DNA from 2 places in the Lysinibacillus sp. OL1 genome. Region 1 is predicted to be linked to the other one. Evidence: riboswitches for the same ligand, from Rfam matches in the RefSeq annotation. Region 1 holds a riboswitch; the other holds the start of a gene.
What was found. A riboswitch is a leader RNA that binds a small molecule or an ion and turns the genes downstream of it on or off. The one in region 1 is predicted to bind S-adenosylmethionine.
Positions count from the first base shown of each region.

Region 2: another riboswitch for S-adenosylmethionine. It lies ahead of EW028_RS09405 (O-acetylhomoserine aminocarboxypropyltransferase/cysteine synthase family protein); the one in region 1 lies ahead of EW028_RS11660 (cyclase family protein).

Region 1 is NZ_SJDS01000005.1:193,408-205,549, reverse strand. It holds gene EW028_RS11675 (DUF2225 domain-containing protein) at 1-241, opposite strand, end outside; gene EW028_RS11670 (Cof-type HAD-IIB family hydrolase) at 575-1,348, shown strand; gene EW028_RS11665 (DedA family protein) at 1,410-2,006, shown strand; gene EW028_RS11660 (cyclase family protein) at 2,037-2,774, opposite strand; SAM riboswitch class I at 2,866-2,971, opposite strand; gene EW028_RS11655 (YuzC family spore coat inner layer protein) at 3,053-3,457, opposite strand; gene EW028_RS11650 (helix-turn-helix domain-containing protein) at 3,575-5,146, opposite strand; gene EW028_RS11645 (ABC transporter substrate-binding protein) at 5,221-6,171, opposite strand; gene EW028_RS11640 (MFS transporter) at 6,330-7,514, opposite strand; gene EW028_RS11635 (winged helix-turn-helix transcriptional regulator) at 7,625-8,008, shown strand; gene EW028_RS11630 (aldo/keto reductase) at 8,064-8,909, opposite strand; gene EW028_RS11625 (VOC family protein) at 9,241-9,681, shown strand; partial or broken gene EW028_RS11620 (LysR family transcriptional regulator) at 9,738-10,592, opposite strand; gene EW028_RS11615 (response regulator transcription factor) at 11,021-11,689, shown strand; gene EW028_RS11610 (HAMP domain-containing sensor histidine kinase) at 11,686-12,142, shown strand, end outside.
Region 2 is NZ_SJDS01000004.1:37,428-49,569, reverse strand. It holds gene EW028_RS09435 (sensor histidine kinase) at 1-50, opposite strand, end outside; gene EW028_RS25285 (hypothetical protein) at 67-222, opposite strand; gene EW028_RS09430 (response regulator transcription factor) at 200-892, opposite strand; gene EW028_RS09425 (DMT family transporter) at 969-1,832, opposite strand; gene EW028_RS09420 (MerR family transcriptional regulator) at 1,988-2,218, shown strand; gene EW028_RS09415 (homoserine dehydrogenase) at 2,278-3,264, opposite strand; gene EW028_RS09410 (hypothetical protein) at 3,728-4,111, opposite strand; gene EW028_RS09405 (O-acetylhomoserine aminocarboxypropyltransferase/cysteine synthase family protein) at 4,445-5,746, opposite strand; SAM riboswitch class I at 5,863-5,976, opposite strand; gene EW028_RS09400 (glycerol-3-phosphate acyltransferase) at 6,132-6,764, shown strand; gene EW028_RS09395 (DASS family sodium-coupled anion symporter) at 6,960-8,441, shown strand; gene scpC (succinyl-CoA:acetate CoA-transferase ScpC) at 8,515-10,038, opposite strand; gene chrR (class II chromate reductase ChrR) at 10,406-11,137, shown strand; gene EW028_RS09380 (hypothetical protein) at 11,342-11,767, shown strand; gene EW028_RS09375 (tripartite tricarboxylate transporter TctB family protein) at 11,809-12,142, opposite strand, start outside.

The DNA of each region.
Region 1 (12,142 bases):
CATCAATGAGTAGCATGAAAGGTCCGTATGTCCGTGTCATAGATTTATGGTAGGCATAGCCACAATGTGGACATACGGCAACTTCATATAGCAAAGGGTTTAGGCCATCGTAAACAGGCATGAAATCCGTTTGTTCTTCGATAATTTTATATCGATTAGGGCGAACTTTATATGTTGTAAACTGCTTTTTGCAAAATTTACAATCCACACTACTTTCATAGTAGTAAATGTTAAATGCCATAAGAATCAACTCCTTTGCGTACTCTAAAATTTTATTTCTTTTGTTCTATTTATACGTAAGATTTTATCGTTCAATGTATTTAAGATATTATCTTTTATTTTAACAATTTTGTGTTCTTTGGTATACTCCTTTAGAATTATTAAAATAAATATATTCAAAGAATTTTTAGTTAAATATTATTATAAATACGCTTGTAATAGTTTTTATCGGAGGTGTAAATGGAAGTTATATAGTTTGCTTAAAGTTTGTCAAAATACTTTCACATATTTCAAGAGAGAAGAATTGTAAATTTAAATCAATTGGTTCTAAAAGACTATGATGGAGGTGCTCAAAATGAAGTGTAATATCGTGATTTTTGATGTAGACGGCACATTGATTAATTACGAGGATGGCTGTGTGGAAGAAAGTACAAAACAAGCTATTCAGCTATTGCAAGAAAAGGGAATTCATCTTGTAGCGGCTACTGGAAGACCCTTATCTATGTGCTATGAATTAAAAGCGCTGGGGATTGAAACCTTTATTACAGCAAATGGGGCCTATGTGAAACATAAGGAACTTGTCATACATAAAACTCCGATTGCCAAAGAAATTGTCTACAATATACAGGCTTTTGCACAGGAACAGCAGCATAGCCTAACATTTTTTACAGAGGAGTTATCTATGAATAGCATACAAAGTCCAGTAGCTTTAAGAGCGATGCAAGAAACTTTATCTTTACGGGATTTTCCACTTATAAATGAAAAAATTGTAGATGAAGAGGTTTTTCTCATGTGTTTATATGCGGATGAGCTGGCTGAAAAAAGATATACTAGCCAATTTTCGAATATATTTTTGCAGCGTTGGCATCCTTATATTGTGAATGTCTTACAGCAGGATGTTTCGAAGTCTATAGCTATTAAAGCGGTGCTTGATCATTTTAACATTGACCCTGAGAATGCGATTGCCTTTGGGGATGGGGATAATGATATTGATATGTTGGAGTATGTAGGAGTAGGAATTGCCATGGGAAATGGCAGTAAAGCTCTAAAAAGTGCTGCCAATTTTGTTACAAAGAAATCTACGGATGGCGGTATCAATTTTGCTTTACGTCAGCTTCAAGTCATTTAGAGCGCTGAGGCTACACTATATATAGCAGGTAGATTTTAATAAATTTTAGGTGGGATGATTTATGGCACATCACGTGCAGTCTCTAATTGAACATTACGGATATTTTGGGATTATCGTGATTCTAATTGGAGGTATTGTTGGGGTGCCACTTCCTGATGAGGTGTTTCTGACTTATGTAGGCTATAGTGTTTACCGAGAAAGTCTTGAACACATTCCTGCTTTAGTCAGTGCAATGATTGGTGCGATTGGAGGCATTACCTTAAGCTACTATATTGGTTATCGTTTTGGCTTACCGTTATTGCAGAAATATGGCCCTAAAATTCATATTACCGAGCAAAAAATTGACTTTACGAAAAAGATGTTTACAAAAATAGGACCTACCCTATTATTAATTGGCTATTTTATTCCAGGGGTACGCCATTTGACAGCTTATATTGCGGCTATTAATAATTATCCTTATAGAAAGTTTGCTCTTTTTGCCTATACAGGGGCATTTATTTGGACGTTCACATTTATATCATTAGGAAAGATGCTTGGAGAGAAATGGCGATTTGTTGGATACTATTTAACCCATTACAGTATCTATCTTATTCTTTTATTTATTATAGGGATGCTCATTGCTTATTTTTTATTTAAAAAAAGAAATGGACAAAAATAAAAGTCGGTATACGCTATACCGACTTTTATGTTATGGCAAAATAGCAAAAGATCGCACAGGGAAGCCAGATGCTTTTTCTGGCTTAGGTACGATATTAAAGATGATAGCGCCTTTCGCAGGTAGCTTGTCCAAATTCGTCATTAGCTCAATTTGATAGGCGTCTTGGTCAAGCACAAAATATTCGCCATCTAGCTTGCCATTTTTACGAAAATCAGCAGCAGAGTCCGTATCGAATGTTTCATGACCAATTGCGCTTACCTTGCGTTCTTGTAGTAAAAACTGTAAAGCTTCTAAACCCCAGCCAGGGATATGGTTATGTCCATCTGCATCCTTATTACTGAAAGCCTCTTTATCTGGCCAGCGCTTACTCCAATCTGTACGTAATGCTACAAATGTTCCTGCTTCAATTTCTCCATGCTTGTCCTCAAAATCAAGAATATCTTGAACACTTAATGAAAAATCATGGTTGCTCGCAGCCTCCTGTGATTTATCAATAACAACAAGGGGGAGAACAAGCTCTTTTAGTTCTAATTCTTCTAAGTAGCGAGTATCTCGCACAAAATGAATGGGTGGGTCGATATGTGTGCCATATTGACCAGGGAACGTGAATTGTTGAGCGAAGAAACCATCCTTATGAGAAAATAACGTTTCAAATTTAGCGTCCTCAAACATAAAAAAATGTGGAGAATTAGGGCCGAATGTATGTGTTAAATCAACCCACTGTTTCGATTTTAGTAATTGCAATGCTTGCAAAAGTTCATTAGACATCGATTTCCCTGCTTTCTGTAAAAAATAGTGGTAAATAAAAAGGAGTCCCCTAATAGAAGAGGACTCCTGCTTGAAACAACGGTAGTTCTTCTTCTCATCTTCAAGGCTGATCATTTTGCCAATTGGAATTAGCACCATACTGTTAGCTGGTTGCTGAGACTTCGTCGGGCCAATCCCTCCGTCTCTCTTGATAAGAAAAGTAATATAAGAATTTTCAGAAATAACAATACAAACACTTTAGCATAGTTTTTTATAGTTTACAAGTTCACTAGGAATTTTCACCAATTCAAATTCAAGGTGACTCCACAACAATCATTATCAATCAGACGTATTCTAAAACTGTCTGGTGTATAGTTCGTTTCAAATTTCATCGTAATGCCTGTTGATGTGATTAATTTTTCAACCTCTGTTTTATTTGAAAGTTGAGCAGCATTCATTAAATCATGTGCGAATTGTTGGGAGCTATCTATTTTATCCGTAAGTAATTGGGCTTGCTGCATCATCGCCTTTATCCGTGTTGCTGAAGCTTTTAATTTGTGTGTATCGACAGGTGGAAAAGGATTATTGGTCGGCATTGCTAAATGTTGCGAAAAGGGTCTAATGGCAAAATGATTAGCGATAGGCGATGTTGGATAATGATAGGGATGCACAAAATACGGATAAGGATTGTAATACAAGGTCATTCCTCCTATCCTATAACTGATATCCTATCTTATGTAGCCAAACTACATTCGGTGTTATTTTGCGGTGCAATGTTTGTCCTCCTCACCATTTAAAAAGGAAGCTAAAGTAAGCTTTTTTTAGCCAAGTACATTCAAGACATCATCAATTTTTTTACTATGTGATAAAATGCCATAATTCATCCATGTTAAAAAGTCTACTTCATAGACACAGCTGCTTTTAACGGCAGCTAGGTTTTTCCAAGTAGGAGTTTTTAAAATAGCACGTTCCTCATTTTCATAAATGGAATGTTGCTTATCAAATGTAATAAATAAATGATCCGCATCTAATTGCAACAATTGATCAAATGTCAGTTGTGCTTTACGTTGATTGTGCGGAATACTCCATACTAGTGAATGTGGCATTAAACCTAAGTCACGATATAAAATGGGGCCCGTATAGCCACATTCAGGACCCGCGTATAGAGTAATGCTAATGGCTGAAATACGGAGAAATGCCACACTTTGCCCATAAACTGATTTGCTAAGAATTCCTTTTGCTTGTTGTACTTTATCTTCATATTGTAGGATTACGTCTTGTATCAAGGAGGTTTTTCCTGTTAGATCTGCAATCTTAAATAACGTAGATTGCCAATTCTCTCCAGGGTGTGAAAGATGACAGACGGGTCCTACTTCATCTAAGTGCTGAAAGGATTCCCAACGCTCTACACCAGAATCTAACATAATTAAAGTTGGCTTATAGTAAAGGAGTCGATCCATTTCTCTATTTTGTACATCAATATCTGGCACTTTCTGTAGACCTAAATAGTCTTGTTTTCCCCATTTTGAATGACTGAATTGAGCAATTGGCGTAATCCCAAGCGCAACAAAGAAATCTTCTAAGAATGGTGCAAATACACGTAGATGGCTGCTTTGATTTCTTCGATATTGTCCTGGAGAGATGCCGACATGTTCCTTAAAGCGACGATTGAAATAATACTCATTATTAAATCCGACAGACTGGCTAATTTCAAATACTCGATCATTTGTTGTCATTAATAAATGCTTAGCTTTTTCAATACGAAGTTTAGTTAAATAGTGAAGAGGAATTTGTCCCGTAATATCTTTAAAAATGCGCGTATAATTCCATCTTGGTACGTCAGCTAGCTGTGCTAGCTGCTCAACCGTCCACTCTTTTTCAAAATGTTTATGTAAATGGTTAATGGACTGCTCAACAGATTGTCGATCATTTTTTTGCATCTGCTTGGGTATGGTTGGATGTAGGAGTAATAACATCAGCTCTTGAAAGTGTACATGCTGTTCAAAAATCGTGTGTTCATCCTCCGCTAACCTGTTCTGATAGATGACTTCTAGCAGTCTATGACATTGTGAAAAGGGGAGAAGATGTCGTTCGCTGATACTTGTAAAATGACTATATGAATTCTGACTATTGCTGAGATTGACAATGTTGAAATGTAATTGATAAAAACAAAGGTGCTCACTTTGAATATGGATACTAACCGTGTTATTTGGCGGAATCAATATGTACTTTTCTTCACTAAAATGAATGATGTCATGATCTATTTCTAGCTTTCCGCTACCATTCATTACGATGAAAAGTGTATAGAAGTCACTACTAATCAATAACTTTTTTGATGATTGAATTGAATAAGAGATATTTTGTAACGTATAAACATGTGTTAAGTTACCCATTGATAATTCACCCCTTTTTTTGAATTGGCAGAACAACACAAAGAAAGCCCTCATTAAGAGCTTTCTTTGGAAAATTATTTGACGAACCATTTCTCTAAATCATCATACTTTAGCAAGTTGGCTGTAATTGCGCCAGATTGCCAATATGTGCGATCAGCAATATAGACATGCCCATTTTTTACAGCAGGGAGTGTTTTCCATAGTGTACTATCTAACCATTTAATGGCTTCTTGGTTTTCTTTAGACTCCCATGTACCGTTTGAAGGGAAAAGGATAATATGATCCGCATCTAATTCCGTGATAGCCTCTTCTGATAAAACCTCGTGGAACTCTGTCATATCACGGGCTAATGGATGTGGTGTTAAGTCTGTCTCTGTGTAAATATAGCCAGAGTAGCGATTTTTAATGCCAAATAATGCTAATGTATTATCTGCTACATTTAGTCGTACAACGGCAACTGTTTCGTCTCCAATTGATTCATCTAGTTTTGCTTTTAAATCGGCAACACGTTGCTCATATCGATCAACCATTTCTTTTGCCTTATCGGGAATATTTAAAACATCAGCTATTGTTTTTGTAATTTCACGTGGATCTTGTAGAATATCTTCTTTCAAGCGGTAAGTAGGCGCTACCTTTGAGTATTCCTCATACTTTGCCTGGTCCGCGGCACCATCTACAATGATTAAATCAGGCTTGGCTTGTAATAATGTTTCCATGCTACCGGTAATGTCGAACTCAGGAACATCTAATCCTAAATAGTCCTGTTTTCCCCAAGATGGGTGATACCATTGCACAACGGGTTTTACATCCAAAGCTGTTAAATAGTCTTCCAAATAGATAGCAGCTACACGCTGTGGATTTGTAGGAATTTCTACTTTTCCAAACTCGTCTTCTACAATTCTTGTATCTTTAGATGATTGTTCTTCTGTAGCTGTATCCTCTTTTACTTCATTTGAGCCACAGGCACTTAATACGAACATTAGTGCAATGAAAACTACAAATGAAAAATATCGACCTCTACGCATTTTATTCACTCCTATAGATTTACTAAAACAGTAAGGGTATACCCTTAAATTAGAATGATAATCATTCTCGTTTGACTCAAATAAATTATAGGATACAACATATTAACAAACAATACACATTCTCTACTAATTTTTTATACAAAATGAAATTTAGAGAGTTATTGTTTTTTGTTATCGAAAAGTAACCATAAAAGTGTAACAATTGCTGCTAGCATAACCATCAGGAATCCGTATATAGGCGTATGCGCCAACGATTGGTGGCGAATAATAAAGCCTCCGATATATGAGCCTAAAAATATGCCAATGTTGAAAGCAGAAATATTCAATGCCGAGGCCATTGAAATGGCTGATGGTACATATTTTTCAGATAGTAGAACAGCATATAGCTGCAATCCTGGGACATTCATAAACATGAACAATCCCATTGTTAGCACCATTATTAATCCCATAATAGGTGATTCTAGGGTAAAGCCAATGCCAAGCAATGACAATGCAAGTCCAACAAAAATAATAAAGATGGAACGTAGTGGATTATGATTAGCAAAATGACCACCAAGAGTATTACCGATAGCTACACAAATACCATAGACAACTAGAATAATGACGACTGTATGTGGGGAATACCCCATATATTGTTCTAAAATAGGTGAAACATATGTGTAGACAACAAAAGCACCGCCGTATCCAATTGCGGTAATGAATAGTATTAAGATCATACGAATATTGCCTAAAACTTTGCCGATATCACGAATAGAGATGGGATTGCCTTTCGATAATTGGCTAGGTACTAACAATGCATTACTAATTAAACCGACAATTCCAATGACAACAATAAAAATGAATGACATACGCCAATCTGTTACTTGTCCAATAAATGTACCGAGTGGGACACCTGTTACAGTAGCTAATGTTAAGCCAGTAAACATAAAGGCGATAGCACTTGCTCGTTTATTTGGTTCCACTACATCTGCTGCTATAACAGAAGCGATGGACATAAACACACCATGTGCTAATGCTGAAATAATACGTCCGATTAATAGTAATGCGAAATTAGGAGCTAAAGCGACTGCTAGGTTACCCACTATAAAAATGGACATGACAAGCAATAATACGGTTTTTCGACTAAGGCGGGATGTTAAAGCTGTTAGTAAGGGAGCCCCAACAGTTACCCCTAGTGCATATATAGAAACGGTTAAGCCAGCTGTGCTAAGAGAAATACCAAAGTCATCTGTAATTAATGGTAAAAGTCCCACACTGATAAATTCAGTGGACCCTATACCAAATGCACTGATAGCAAGTGCTAGTAAGGTAAGTTTAGCATTTGGCTTTTTTGATTTTGACATTTTACTACTATCTCCTTTGATTTTTTTTATGATGTGTAGTAATATTCATACATACCAAAAAGATATGTAGAGTACTTTTAGTTACTTTTGGATATTACAGGAGGTTTACGATGCAAAAAATTTATAATATTGGTGTTGAAGCTACACTAGAAGTTATTGGTGGTAAATGGAAACCAGTTATTCTTTGTCATTTAAACCACCATGGTAAAATTCGAACAAACGAATTTCGACGATTGATTCCAGGTATTTCGCAAAAAATGCTCACAAACCAATTAAGGGAACTGGAGCAGGCTGGGTTAATCAATCGAAAGGTCTTCAATCAAGTACCACCAAAAGTTGAATATTCATTAACAGCCTATGGACAAGGAATGGAACCAATTCTGAACATGCTTTGTACGTGGGGTGAAAAACATGTTGAATTATTACAGGATAAAGGTGAAGATGTACTGTTAAAACAACGTGATGATGATATTGCCATGCAGCAAACATCATAATGAGGGGAGAAAGAGACTGTCATATACAAGACAGTCTCTTTCCTCTTTTTAATGCTTATAGAGCAAAGTCAAATTCATCTGGATTTGGTCCAACACGTTGTTCACGATTCATCTCATTGATTAATGCCATTTCTTCGTCTGTTAAAGTAAAGTCAAAGATATCAGCGTTTTGCATCATACGCTCTCTACGTACTGATTTTGGAATTGTAATCACTCCATTTTGTACATCCCAGCGTAAAATAACCTGAGCATTTGATTTTCCGTATTTTGTTGCGATTTTTGAAATTGTTTCATCTTCAAGAAGTCCACCTTGCATTAAAGGTGCCCATGCTTCAAGTTGAATTTGGTGCTTGTCACAGAATGAACGAAGCTCCACTTGTTGTAAGCGTGGGTGGAATTCCACTTGGTTCACAACAGGTTTAATATGAGCAAATGATAATAAGTTATCCAAGTGTGCCACAGTAAAGTTACATACACCGATTGCTTTGATCTTGCCTTGTTCATATAAGTCTTCAAGTGCTTTCCACGATTCAGCATATTTATCTTTACCAGGCCAATGAATTAGATAAAGGTCTAAATAATCTAATCCTAATTTTTTTAGGCTCTCTTCATAGGCTGCAATTGTTTCATCATAGCTTAAACCATCGTTCCATACTTTAGATGTGATAAATAAATCTTCACGACGTAAGCCAGTAGATGCTAGACCTTGTTTAATACCTTCTCCTACACCTGCTTCATTGCCATAAATAGCAGCAGTATCGATGCTTCGATAGCCAACCTCGATAGCATTTTTAACCATTTCTGCAGTAGCGTCATTTTCTACTTGAAAAACCCCTAAACCCATACCAGGCATTTGTAGGCCATTATTTAAAGTGATTGTATCTTGTAAATGAGTAATCATTTTTAGTCCTCCATGTTTTGTGATTATTGGATTGCTTACTCATTATGCTGCTAATAAACTCTCAAAAAAAGTACGTACTTTTTTGTGTCATAGAAACGTAGAGGTAACTTTTGTGAGCTGGCAATGATTAGAGGAATAAAAATATTTATTGATGATGAACGATTAAATAAAAATGTCACACCTGATTGGTCTTAACTACTAGTAAAAATATCGAGTAGTCTACAAAAGGCTTTGGAGACAATTAAACAAATATTTTTCTTGCGGTAATAAAAGGAAATATACGTTCGGTAGAGAATTAAAGTAGTAATACTTTAAAAAGGGGATTTTGAAGATGAATCGTTTAAATTTAATTACATTAGGTGTGAAAGATATGGTGGAATCTCTCAATTTTTACCGAGAGGGACTGGGTTTTGAAGTGGTGGTATACGGAGAGGAGACGAATCCCGATGTCATGTTCTTTAATAATGGAGGAACAAAAATATCGTTATTTCCAATTGAACGTTTAGTCAAAGATATCAATGCATCCAATCCACCAGAAATTAGCCAAGGCTTTGGTGGAATCACGCTTGCCTATAATGGTAAATCAAAAGAAGAAGTAGATCGAGTCTTTGCATTAGCAAAAAAGGCGGGTGCTAAAATTGTTAAGGAGCCCGTAACTGTATTTTGGGGTGGCTATAGTGGCTATTTTCAAGATCCAAATGGCTACTATTGGGAAGTTGCCTATGGCGACATGTGGCAGTTTGATGAGAATGATATGCTGATTATTCAATAACTGTTCAAAAAGAGAGCAAACGAAGGTTACAAATTTGTTCTCTTTTTTATTAATCATTAACAATAATGCTCCCTCATTAAATTCACAAAGTTTTGAGCGGCTTTAGATAAATAATGATTCTTCAACCATACGAGTCCTACTGAGGTGGATAATTCTGCTGATGGAATTTTATATGCATGAAGTGGTAAATCTCCATAATGCTTTAAAATAGTTTCAGGTATGATAGAGGAGCTAAAGCCAGAAGCGATTAAGTTCATTAACAGTGCCGTATCTGAGCATTCTCCAACAATGTGGGACTGCAACTGGCAGCGAGAAAATGCTTCTAATATCGAATAATGTACGCCTAAGCCTTCAGTGCTTGGTCTTGGTAAAAGGATTGGCCAATTTTGCATGTCAGCTAAAGATACATCGTGTTCTAAGAAGTCGGATTTTTTGGATTGTATAAAGTAAAATGGTTCAGTGTACATATGAAGAACAGAGAAATCATCTAATTCTAAAGGTAAGCGAATGATGGCAAGTTCTAAACACGGTCCCTTACTAAAGAAGATTCGTTTTGTTGAATTTTATAAGTCACCTTTGGATAATATTGTTGAAATTGTTGTAGTAATTGAGGTAGCTCAACAACTGAAAATGTATTAATGCCCAATGTCAATAAACCATGAAGGCCTGATCCAATATCCTTGACCTCTGCTTCTGCCTCTTCCATTAATTGTGCAACCTGCAATGCATATTTATATAACGTATTTCCCGCTTCAGTTACTTCAAAATACTTGCCGCTCCTTTCTACCAACTTTGAACCGAGTTCTTCCTCCATCGTTTTGAAATGCTGACTTAATGGTGTTGAGAAATATGTAACCTTTCAGCCTTTCCTCCACAATTGCTATAAAATAGATTAGCTGTCTAATATCCAAACATAAACACCCCCTCTATTATAAGGAAAACCTAAGTAAATTATATTTCTCTAATACTCCAATATAGTTAGGGCCATGTTAGCATATTTATCAAAAAAACAAGAAGTGAAGTTTCTTTTTTTCCAGCACCTAAATGTGAAGCGAGCAACATTGATGGAAAGATATTTCCATTTTAGGGGTATATGATTCTTCCCATGCTTTGAGGCTTGCCTTGTAATACAGATTTCCAACACCTTTTTAAATGAATTTGAAGCATGTGATAAAGTAGCAGCGTATACTATAAAAGAGCAACTTTTAGTAGTTGCTTTTTTTAATTAGTCAACGTTTTTGAATTTCCTAAGAAAATAAATAACAGTTCCCCTATAATAACCATGTATGGAAATTATAAATTTTTTATTACAAGTTAAATGTATCAAGGAGGATGAACATTGATTCGTATATTATACATAGAAGATGAAAAAGAAATCGGACAATGGGTAAGCAAAGAATTAACTGAACGAGGCTATGATGTGACATGGCTAGAATCAGGGGAGGGGCTTGAACAACATATTAACTCAAAAGATATTGCTATATTAGATGTGATGCTACCTGGATTGGACGGTTTCTCCATAGGTAAAAGAATTAAACGGGAAAATAAAGACCTGCCAATTCTAATGTTATCAGCACGAACAGCTGTTGAAGATAAAATTGAAGGGCTGCATTTTGCTGATGATTACTTAACAAAGCCATTTCACCCTGATGAGCTCGTAGCAAGACTGGAAGTATTATTAAGAAGATATCAAAAAAGTGATGATGTACTGACATTGCAGCACCTTAAAATTGATACGAAAGATATGCAAATAATCAATACGATTGATGAAGAAGAAATTCTTTTGACAGGAAAACAATTTTATTTATTACAGTATTTTATTCGTCATTTAAATCAAATTTTAACGAAGGAACAACTCTATGAGGGTGTTTGGGGTGAGAGCTATATAGAGGGTGATAAAACACTCATGGTGCATATTCGTTACTTAAGAGAAAAAATAGAAATCAATCCTGCAAAGCCTATGATTATTGAAACAATCCGAGGCATTGGCTATAGGGTGAAACAATGATATTTTTTCGATCATTATTAGCAAAATATATGCTGATTATTGTATTAGCCATATCTATTGTACAAATCTCCTATCTGGGTGTTGCTATTTTCGTATTAGGCATTACAAAGACAGGGACAGGAGAATTTTCAAGTGGAGTACTTGTAGAAAGTGATATTGAAGAGCGATGGCATGCACAGGCTAAAAATATGACCAATGCAACAGATGATGCGATTACGCAGTTATTTCAAAAGTGGCAGGAGCAATTTCCAACGGCTTCTATGTTTTGGGTAAGTGAAGAGGGGAACTTACTGACTACATTGAATGTGAAGGATCAGTTACCAGCAAAATGGACACCAGCCTATACAACTCAATTTATAAAAGAACGTTATGGAGACGATCCATTTACTGTTATTGCCTTCTTAGGTGATGACATATCAAATGGCTTTATTGTATTAGAGATTCCAAGGGTAG
Region 2 (12,142 bases), on a different contig from region 1:
GTCCAAATTAAACACATTAATACGAGAAGAGATTTCCATTTTTTTACCATCCCTTTTTACACTCCTCTAAAAAATTCTTTCTAACAATTGTAAAACCTCTGAGGAGCGAGAATTGACAATTTGGTAGGCATAAACACCAAAATAAATGAGTCCAACAACGCCTGCAACAAACCCTGCAATTGTCATATACTTCTCTAGTTTATTTTTCCATTTTATAACCAACGCCCCATACCACCTTTAGATAGCGCGGATTTTTCGGATCAGCTTCAATTTTTTCACGTATTTTCCGAATGTGAACAGCTACAATATTTTCAGCATTATAAGCTTCCTCATTCCAAACACGTTCATAAATTTCACGAATCGAAAACACACGCCCTGCATTTTTCATTAATAGTTCTGTAATTTTATATTCTATCGGGGTTAGTCGAACTGGTTCTCCTTCTAGTACAACCTCTTTTGCCTCTTCATCAAGTACAAGTCCGTCTATTTCCACCTTTGTAGCTCCCTCACTATACGTTCCTAGCTGAACATAACGGCGCAGCTGAGATTTTACACGTGCCAATAGCTCTAATGGATGGAATGGCTTTGTCACATAATCATCTGCTCCAACTGATAATCCATGAATCTTATCGCCATCCTCCGCCTTAGCACTTAGCATGATAATGGGAATATTGCGCTCTTCTCTAATTTTAAAGGTTGCTGTAATTCCATCCATATTTGGCATCATGATATCTAAAATGATTAAATGTACTTCATTGTTCTCTAGCTTTTTTAATGCGTCTAAGCCATCTGCTGCTTTAATGACATGATAGCCTTCATTTTTTAAATAGATTTCAATACCATCACGAATATCTTGATCGTCATCTGTAACAAGAACTGTTAATTTCGTCATGATATACACCTCGCTCTCAAATATAAGTGTATCTTCTAAATCTTAAAAACCAGCTATTATAAAAATGAAGAATTTCTTAAGGTTTTAGCTTTTTTCTCCCACCCAATGTTAAAACAACAATGCCACCTAAAAGCATCGCTACTCCAAGCCAGGAAACTATACTTAAGTGTTCTCCAATTAAAAACACACCAAGAATTGCAGCAGTCAATGGTTCTGCTAATGAAAGTGTTACAGCTGAGGATGAACTAATTTTTTGTAGTCCACTTAAAAACAGGAAATACGCTACGCTTGTACACATAATCCCCATAAATAACATTGTCCATAAGTTGTGTACATTTACTAACCAGGAAAATCCACCTTGTAATGAAAACGGCAGTAAAAACAAAGCGCAAATGGAGAAAGTCATAGCAACTGCGGGTAATGCCTCTTCTTGTGCCATTAATTTTTTACTTATGTTTGTGTAAAATGCAAAGGATAAACCTGCACAAAGCGCTAATGTGAATCCGCCAACGTGAACAGACTCCTCTCCATTATTCATAAACAATAAAAGACATCCGACAATGGCCATTAATGTCGCAAGTCCCCATACCGCTGTGGGACGTGTTTTCCATACTAGCCACTCCAAAACACCAGAAAACACTGGTGCACTACCAATAGTAGCAACAGTTCCAATGGCTATACCTGTTAGACGAATGGATGAGAAGAAAAGACCTTGGAAAAGTGCAATACTAGCCGCAGCTAAAATTGTCCATTTCCATGACCACCTTAAAAAATTAATTTTCCTCATTATAATCGTAATAGCTAATAATAAACTGCCACCAATTGCAGAACGAATCATGGCCACTGCTATTGGAGATACCCCTTGATCCAAATAGGTTTGGGCAGTACCTGTCATTCCCCATAGAATAGCTGCTAGTAATACAAACAATGAATTTAACATTTATCAACTCATCCCCACTCCACATCTTTATCCATACTAATCATACATATTTATCCAAAATCAAACAATTATCATTTTTACTTTTCTTTTAATTCCAATAGTATGTTTTCTCATGATTGGACGTTATAATAAAAACAGTAGAAGGAGCGAATCGTATGTACAAATCAATTGAAGAGACAGCTATTGATCTTGGTATGCCTGAGGATCAAGTAATGCGTCTAGTTTACGAAGGACGCATCCGTTCTGTTTACGATGGCCAACAAATTTTAATCAATAGTGGACAATTCAGCACTTATTTTAAACAATTGGAACGTATAAAAGAGGAAATTGAAATTTGGCGTGCTACCCCTATTCCAGAGGACATAGACGTCAAAGATGAAGACTAAAAGCCCACCATTCATACAATTGAACATTGTTGAATGGCGGGCCTTTTTTAAAGCTTTTATTAGATTGTCACAACAAATCCTGCTCTTTTCCCAATGATTTCAGCATAATCTTCTACCATGACACTCGCTGTTGGATACATTCCTGCTCCAGGACCGATTAATGTTAATGTACCAATATAGTTAGTCTCTAATGCCACCGCATTGAACACATCATCGACTGGATAAAGTGGATGCTCTTTATCAACTAGTTGAGGGCCTACTTTTGCAATAATCTTACCGTCAGCTAGTTTTTCCACTTCAGCTACATGGCGGTAACGTAGACCCTTTTCACATGCTTCATGAACTTGTTCTGCAGAGATACTATCGATCCCAATTACCTCTACATCTGACCAGTCAGGCTGCTCACCAAAAGCTAAGGCACTTAATATCATTAATTTTTTAAATGCATCCTGTCCAGATATATCATTATATGGATCTGCTTCGGCATAACCTAAGCCTTGTGCCTCTTTTAAAGCTGTTTCGAACGACCAGCCCTGTGCACGCATTTTTGTTAAAATATAATTACATGTGCCGTTTAAGACACCTTGAATACGACTTACATCATTTACAAGTAAGATATTTTTCATTGTTTTTATAACAGGTACGCCACCAGCAGTAGTAGCCTCATAGCCTACAAAAACGCCATTAGCTTTTGCAAGATCCTGCAACTCCAAACCTCGTTTGGCAAACATCACTTTATTGGCAGTAATAACATGACACTTATGTTCCACCGCTCGCTTTAAATAACTGTATGCAGGTTCTTCGTTCACAATTGCTTCAAACACAACCTGCATACCTGGCTCTGCTAAGACTTCATCCATACTTGTTGTCATTAAATGTGCTGTGCCTGGGACACGTTCACGACTAGCATCTGTCACTAAAATCTTCGCTACCTCTAATTCAATACCTAATTTATTTTTTAGCTCTTCTCGTTTTTCATTTAAAATATGGTAAATCCCCTGACCTACCGTTCCAAATCCTAAAATCGCTGCCTTTATAGTTGCCATTCTTATTATTCCCTCCAACTTACATTCCGCAGTTTCATTAAAGCTAACTCTCTATGGGGTTGTGTCATAACAATTTGACACCCACCGCAGCCTTTAGCCAACAACTCTCTTTGTATGAGTTTCGCTATTTCTATATGTGTTAGGACACATACAAATTCAAATAATTCAAAATTTAACTTAAAGAAAATTGTAACGCAAATACACACTTTGCACAAGAAAAATCTTTCTAGGAAGGACATTTGTTTTCTCTAGATGTGCAAAAGAAATCGGTTTCATTCCCTTTATTATACGTTTTATTAATCAATCTATAAGATTTGAACAAATATTGACTATTTACATTTCAATATATGAATGTCTTTCTTCTATTATATATATGTATGCTCAGACACTCATAACAATCCTTTTAAAGAAAAAACTCATTCCCTGTAGCAGCAGAGAATGAGCTTAAAAATATGAGGGGGTTTTAACTTGCTTTTGAAAGCAATTGATAACGATATTGTGCTAAAGCTTGTTGAACAAGACTAATCTCTTCTTCTGTAAAATTTGGTATTGCATACGTACGTTCCACTAATTGAAATGTACCATACTTCAAGTAAAACTCTGTCGCAGGAAGTGAGATATGGCTCACACCGTACTGTTCATAAGTCTCAAATACTTCCTTAACAGTAAAGTTTTCTTCTGTAAAAACATGTTCTTGAAATGCTGTATGACCAAAAACTTCCTGCCATTTTCTTTCGACTGATGTAAGAAGGTGTTGAATGGATTTATTGTTGACAAATACATGCCCTTCATTTAGCTCATATATTAGATAGGATACAATGTTTTGCGCACTATAGATGTTACCCATTTTAAACACTCCTTTATCATCAGTTTTTGGGAAGAGTAGTCACTGGCTAGGCAACTACCCTTCTATATATTCAAAAGTGGGGGAGCACTTATGAAAACATTTACCTTTTTTAAAAAGAATTTTCGTACCATTAACTTATTTCCTAGTATAGAACATGGATTTAAATAAGTCAACAATACATATATAATTACTTGGTATTATTTTTTATAAGGTTCTGATAATTAACGGGTGCAGTAATAGGTTGATGTAGCAGCGTTTAACGCATTACCAAATGAGGCTAATCGAATGAGAAAATACGTAAACGCCACAACATTCTACCATTTGTTTTAAATTTTAAGCTTCTACTGTTTGTTCAGCTGTTGTTGCCTGTGTAATGGCTTGATCTAAATCAGCAATAATATCCTCTACTGCCTCTAAACCGATGGATAAGCGAATGAGCGACTCGGTTACACCAGCTTGAACTAATTCGTCTGCTGATAGTTGCTGATGAGTAGTGGAAGCTGGATGAATAATTAATGACTTTGCATCACCTACATTTGCTACATGTGAGAATAATTTCACGCTATCAATAAGCTTTCGCCCAGCTTCTCGTCCACCCTTTATGCCAAATGTAAGCACTGAACCGAAGCCATTTCTTAAATATTTTTTTGCTAACCCATGTGTCGGAAAATCTTCTAGGCCATTATAATTTACATACTCCACAGATGGGTGGTTTTGTAAATACTCAGCCACTGCCAATGCATTTTCATTGTGTTTAGGGATACGCAGATGAAGCGTTTCTAACCCTTGCAATAAATTAAAGGCAGCATCAGCACTTAATGTTGGACCAAAATCACGTAATAATTGTACACGTAGCTTTGTAGCAAAGGCAGCAGAAGCTGTATCAATTCCATAACGTAGACCATGGTAAGAGGCATCTGGTTCAGTAAAACCAGGGAATCGACCGCTAGTCCAATCAAACTTACCAGCGTCTACAACAACGCCCCCTAAAGTTGTGCCATGACCTCCTATCCATTTAGTTGCTGAATGAACCACAACATCTGCACCGTATTCAATAGGTGTAGAACCGTAAGGAGAAGCGAACGTGCTGTCAATAATTAATGGTAGACCATTATCATGTGCAATTTTAGCTACTGCTTCAATATCTAAAACCTTTAAGCTTGGATTACCATAAACCTCTGCAAAGACAGCTTTTGTTTTATCAGTAATCGCCGCATTAAAATTCTCTGGGTTTGTTTCATCTACAAAAATCGTTTTAATACCATAGTTTGGTAATGTGTTAGCAAATAAATTATACGTACCACCATATAAAGAACTAGCTGCTACTATCTCATCACCAGCTCCAGCTAGATTTAAAATGGAAAATGCGATAGCTGCTGCACCAGATGAAAGTGCTACTGCTGCTGTTCCACCTTCCAATAAAGCCACACGTTTTTCAAACACATCAACTGTTGGATTGGTAATTCGTGTGTAAATGTTCCCTGCTTCCTCTAAGGCAAAAAGACGTTGCGCATGAGCAGTGTCTTTAAATACAAAAGCAGTTGAGCGATAGACTGGAACTGTGCGAGAACCCGTCACTGGGTCTGGCTCTTGACCACCATGCAACAGCAATGTTTCTGGTTTAAAATTTGTCATTGTGTACCTCCAAATGGTTATTTTTTTACGATGGTACCGGAGATGAGGAGGATTTTTCTGTAGAAAACAAAAACCCTCTTCAGCTAAGAAGAGGGTTGCGGTTGCAAGTTTTCCTCCCCTTATCTGCCAGATCCAAGTAAGAATCTGTAGGAATTAGCACCTTAGTAAGCTCATTGCTTACTGGTTGCCGGGCATCATAGGGCCTATCCCTCCGCCGCTCTTGATAAGAGTATGAGATTCAATTTCCATCGTTGTTACACAGTATAAACATAGAGTTTTTTTCTGTCAACATGTAAATTTTATTTTTTCCGAAACTTCTGTCTGCTCTTATACGTAATATGAACGCATACACTATTTTAGAAAAAATTTTGAGAGGAGTATTTTTATGGTAAAAGCCGTGATCATTTTTCTTATGATTGGCTATTTAATAGGCTGTATTCACGGCTCTAAAGTAGCCCAATTTTTATCGGGGGTTGATTTAAAAAAGGCTGGCCACGGTAATGCTGGTGCCTCTAATGCTACTCTTTCCCTCGGCTGGAAATATGGCGTTTTAGTAGCCCTCATCGATATAGGGAAAGGCGTTGTGGCTATTATAGGTGCACATTTTTATCTAGCGGACGCCATTCATTTAACAGAAGAACAGATTTGGCTGCTTACTTATATTATGGCTGCTGGGGTTATTTTAGGTCATAATTTCCCATTCTACATGGGCTTCAACGGCGGGAAAGGAACGGCCTCCATCATTGGTATTTTACTTGCCGTTGATTGGAAGATTGGTTTATTTGCACTTATTTTATTTGTTATTTTATCCTTTGCAACAAATTATTTAATTGTTGGTGTGCTAGAATTTTATCTCGTGTTTTGTACAGCAACTTATTTATGGATTCCTGGCATTGGTCCAACCATTATAGCTCTTTTTCTTTTTGGCATAGCCATCATCCTGCATCTTGAAAATATTAAACGATTAGTCAATGGCACAGAGCCTAAAGTAACTTCTGCCTTTAAGAAAAAGAAATAATATTTTATGGATATTTTTGTATTTTTTGTGACCATGTATTTTCTCTTTATCTACTCATATTGCTGTAAAAAACACCATTTTCACATAGATTTTTATCTACAATAAAATACATATATTCTTATCTTAATAAAACATTATACAGGCCGATGTTATGGATAATAATCGTCATTTTTATCGTAGAAAGGATGAGGAAATATGTCTTCACCAAAGCAAGCAGCTACAAAACTTAATTTAAAGCCACTATGGATTGGCTTGGCATTCGCGTTACTTATCATTATTACCTTTTTACCTAATAATGGTGATTTACCTATAGCTGGACAACGAGCTTTAGCCATTTTAGCTTTTGCAGTCATCCTTTGGGTTACAGAGGCCGTTTCATATCCTGTAAGCTCGGCCATGATCATTGCACTAGTAACTGTATTACTAGGACTCGCTCCGTCAATGGATGATCCAACTACAGAGCTAGGAACAGCTAGCGCATTAAAATTATCTTTAAGTGGCTTTAGTAATTCTGCCGTTGCTTTAGTAGCAGCAGCTCTTTTTCTAGCGGCAGCAATGCAAATTACTAATCTACATAAACGACTTGCTCTTTGGATTCTTTCACTGGTGGGAACGAAAACAAAAGCTATCGTATTTGGCGCTATTTTAGTCTCTATCGTCCTCGCATTTTTTGTACCCTCTGCTACAGCACGAGCTGGCGCGGTAGTACCGATATTGCTTGGAATGGTTGCAGCGTTTGGTTTACCACGTGATAGTCGGCTTGCTGCCTTGTTAGTTATTACTTCGGTACAAGCCGTTTCCATTTGGAATATCGGTATTAAGACTGCAGCAGCTCAAAATATGGTGGCCTTAAACTTTATCCAAGAGCAATTTAACGTGGATATTTCATGGGGTGCTTGGCTACTTTATGCCGCCCCCTTCTCAATTATTATGTCTATCTTTTTATTTTTCATTATGATTGCTTTAATTAAACCTGAGACTAGCAATATCGAAGGTGGTAAAGAGGTCATCAAAAAACAGCTTGCAGAGCTGGGCCCATTAAAGGCTCCTGAAATTCGTTTAATCATTACATCCGTAGTTTTACTATTTTTCTGGGCAACTGAAGGAAAGCTACATCCATTCGATACGACAACAGTCACAATTATTGCTATCGCTATTCTATTAATGCCCAAAATCGGTGTGTATTCATGGAAGGAAGTTGAGCCCCATATTCCATGGGGGACAATTATCGTCTTTGCGGTAGGTATTATGTTAGGAACCATTTTACTGAATACGCAAGGTGCTGCATGGTTATCAGATAAAGTTTTCGGTTCACTTGGGCTAGATACTATGCCTTTACTAGCAACCATTGCACTCGTAACTTTATTTAACATTTTGATTCATTTAGGCTTTGCAAGCGCAACTAGCTTAGCCTCAGCACTTATACCTGTGTTTATCGTTTTAGCCTCCACATTAACAGCTAATGTTGATCAAGTTGGTTTTGTTATTGTGCAACAATTCGTCATAAGCTTTGGCTTCCTATTACCAATTAGTGCACCACAAAACATGCTTGCCTATGGTACAGGTTCCTTTACAACAAAGGATTTCTTGAAATCTGGGATTCCATTAACCATTATCGGTTTCCTTCTCATACTTTTGTTCTCTGCAACTTATTGGAAATGGATTGGATTATTATAAGACTTTCATTAAATTAAAACGTAAAAGCCTTGAAGAAACAGACTATCTGTCCTTCAAGGCTTTTAATTTAATACTATTGTTTCGTAAAAGCAGGGTCCTTCATCGTACCGTTTTTCGCATAATTAACGTGCCATGATAGTGCTTTTTCTAGGTCATGTGGAGTGTGATGTCCACCCGTTGCCTCATTGGCATCATTAAAGTACTGCCACAGTTGCTCCTTGTAATCAGGATGTGCACAATTATCAATGATAAGTCCCACTCGTTCTTTTGGAGCAAGTCCTCGTAAATCTGCTACGCCCTGTTCAGTTACAATGACATCAACATCATGCTCCGTATGATCCACATGTGAGACCATTGGGACAATACTCGAAATATCTCCACCCTTAGCATAAGACTTTGTCACGAAAATTCCTAAACGTGCATTACGAGCAAAGTCACCAGACCCTCCGATACCATTCATCATCTTTGTACCAGAAACGTGTGTGGAATTCACATTGCCGTAAATATCTAATTCCAATGCCGTATTCACTGAAATTAATCCGAGTCGACGAATAATTTCAGGCTGATTTGAAATTTCTTGAGGGCGCAGCACTAATTTATCAGCATATTTTTCAAAATTCCCATAAACACGGTTTCCTACTTGCTCAGAAAGGGTAATAGAAGTTGCAGATGCAAAATTCACTTTCCCTGCATCCATTAATTCAAATACTGCATCCTGGAGAACTTCAGAATAAACTTCTAAGTTCTCAAACTCAGAGTCTTTAAAGCCTAGCAATACAGCATTTGCTACTGAACCTACACCAGATTGAATTGGTCGCAAACTTGTAGTTAAGCGACCTACTTTAATCTCTTCACGTAGGAAATTTAATAAGTGATTAGCCATAACATCTGTCTCTTCATCCGCAGGGACAATTGTTGATGGCGCATCTAATATATCCGAAATGACGATGCCTTTTACTTTATCTAAATCTAGTGGAATTCCAATTATACCAAGACGATCAGAAACATTCTGTAAAGGAATTGGATCACGTTTTCCTTGTTGTGCAGGTACATAAATATCATGTATACCTTCTAATGCATCAAGCTGTGCTACGTTTAATTCAATGATGACTTGGTCTGCTTCTTGCACAAAAATAGGAGAGTTACCAACTGATGTTGTAGGAATTAATAAGCCTTCTTCTGTAATAGCAGCAGCTTCAATGATCGCAAAATCAATTGGTCCAATAATACCTTGACGAACAAGCTCAGCATTATGGGAAAGATGGGCATCGACAAATGTGATATCACCACTATTGATTTTATTACGAATACCAGAATCTGCTTGGAAAGGACCGCGCTTACGAATGACCCCTGCTTCCGCTAAATATTGGTCTACTTCAGGTCCAAGTGATGCACCTGTAAAGACATCTACTTGAAAATCCTCTTTTTTTGCTTTTTCTACAAGTGCAAGAGGTACAACCTTAACATCGCCAGCACGTGTGAATCCGCTCATCCCTAATACCATGCCATCCTTAATCCAAGAAGCTGCTTCTTCTGCTGTTACAACCTTGCTTCGTAATTGTTCATGACGAAGCTTTTTCGCTAACTTTTCTTCCATTCCCTATTCCTCCATTCCACTTTATTTTTGTTCAACTTGCATATTTGGTTCCAGTAAATCTGTGACATCCGTCAGAGAGTGTATCTTTATTCCAGGAGGATCTCATCACCTAATAGCTAATGCTGTCTAAACATTTGTGAATAAAGATCATGTAATTTTTGGTAGCACAACCAAATAAACAGTCGCTTCTATAATTTTATACTATTTAGAATATTTAATCTATATCAAATGGAATATTTTACTTTACGAGATAATTTCGACATTTATAAATTATTTATAAATAACTTTTTGTTCCTCATTATTCGATTTTGCTAGAAAAGCATGCTATGCTCAAGGTATAGAACAGACACAAAGGAGAGAGTTTTTAATGGTTAAAGAACTATTACGTAGCCATTCCTCGGTACGCATCTATGATGGAGAACCGATTTCAAAAGAAATCATTGAAGATTTAATTGGAACAGCACAAATGGCTGCAACATCACATTTTGTGCAAGCCTATAGTGTAATATGGGTAACAGATGCAGATAAAAAGGAAAAATTAGGCTTACTCTCTGGTAATCCACGTCAATATGAAACTTCAGGTGGGGCATTTGTTTTTTGCGTAGATTTCAAGCGACTTCAAATGGCTGGGAAACTAGAGGGAGTGGATATTGTAGCTGATTCTGCTGAAAATGTCCTTGTTGGGGTAGCAGATGTATCATTGTTTGCACAGAATTTTGTTATTGCGGCTGAATCAATGGGTTATGGCATTTGCTATATTGGAGGTGTACGCAATAAACCTTCTGAAATCAGTGAATTATTTAATCTGCCTGATCACGTTTTCCCATTATTCGGGCTAACAATCGGCGTTCCTGCACGTCGCAATGAGGTAAAACCTCGTTTACCTGTATCTGCTGTATTACATGAAAATGAATACAATGTTGAAAAATATGAAGAACTTTTACCAGCCTACAACGAGGAAATGGAAATATATTATAACAGCCGTTCGTCTAACAGAAAAATTGATAACTGGACAAAACAGATGGCTGATTTTTTAATTGAACAACGACGTCCGCATATCAAAGAGTTTTTAGCAACTAAAGGGTTTAATTGGAAATAAATTAATGAAAATGGAGTTACTATCGTATGATAATAATTCCATTTTTTACATAAAAATATTGCCTATATATATTCAATCTAGGGATATTGCCACAATTACTTCTATAAATCTAACCTTAAATTAAACGAAAAGACTCTTTCCTTTTCCAGCTATTCCATTCATATTAATAAATGATACCTATTAAAGAAAGGAGTTATAGAATCAATGTCCAATATCAATAAACATCTTGCTCGCACCTTAGAACAACAGCATAAGAGAAGTGTAAGAGGTTTATTCTTAAAAATTGAAGACTTAAATAATGAATGCACCCAATTAAGAAAAAGACTGGAGCCACATATTGATTTGAATGTATATAAAAAACCCATTGATTATGTCAATCAGTTCGTTTCTCACACTACTATACTCAATTTAAAATTCGTTACGAATACACAGAATTTAGAAGTAGTTGTCTTGCATGCTCTTTTATTATCCTATATTTTAGAAAACACTCAAAGCCATGCTTTTGAATATGAAGATAAATTGTTACAGGGGTATATACAAGAAATCTTTACACTAAATGATCATGCAAAAAGACTATTTATGAACCATAGAGAAAAGATGCTTACCTATGTTCAAGGGCAAGCTACATAAAAAAGACGATCTTCGTAATAACAAGATCGTCTTTTGTTCTTTTATTGTAGTCCTCTAATTATAAGAGAGCGAACTGGTAGGAACTGCTCTCCTGTATCTCCATAAGTGAGTATTACCTCATCACCCTCCTGTAAATAAATTGCTAAAGGTTCTGTTTCGGCACTCACTAAATAATTTTCACCATTGTTTAATAAGAAAGATACAGTTGTAAAATCGCCTAGACGTTCTTTATATACCCGTAATACCTTACCACTTATTTGTTTTTCCTCAGCACTTGAGCTACCATCTACAGTATTTCCTCCTCGACTTAAGGCTGTTTTATATAATTTCAATGCCTCCTTAGGAGTAGTAGCGTAAACGGAAATTTCAGGATTG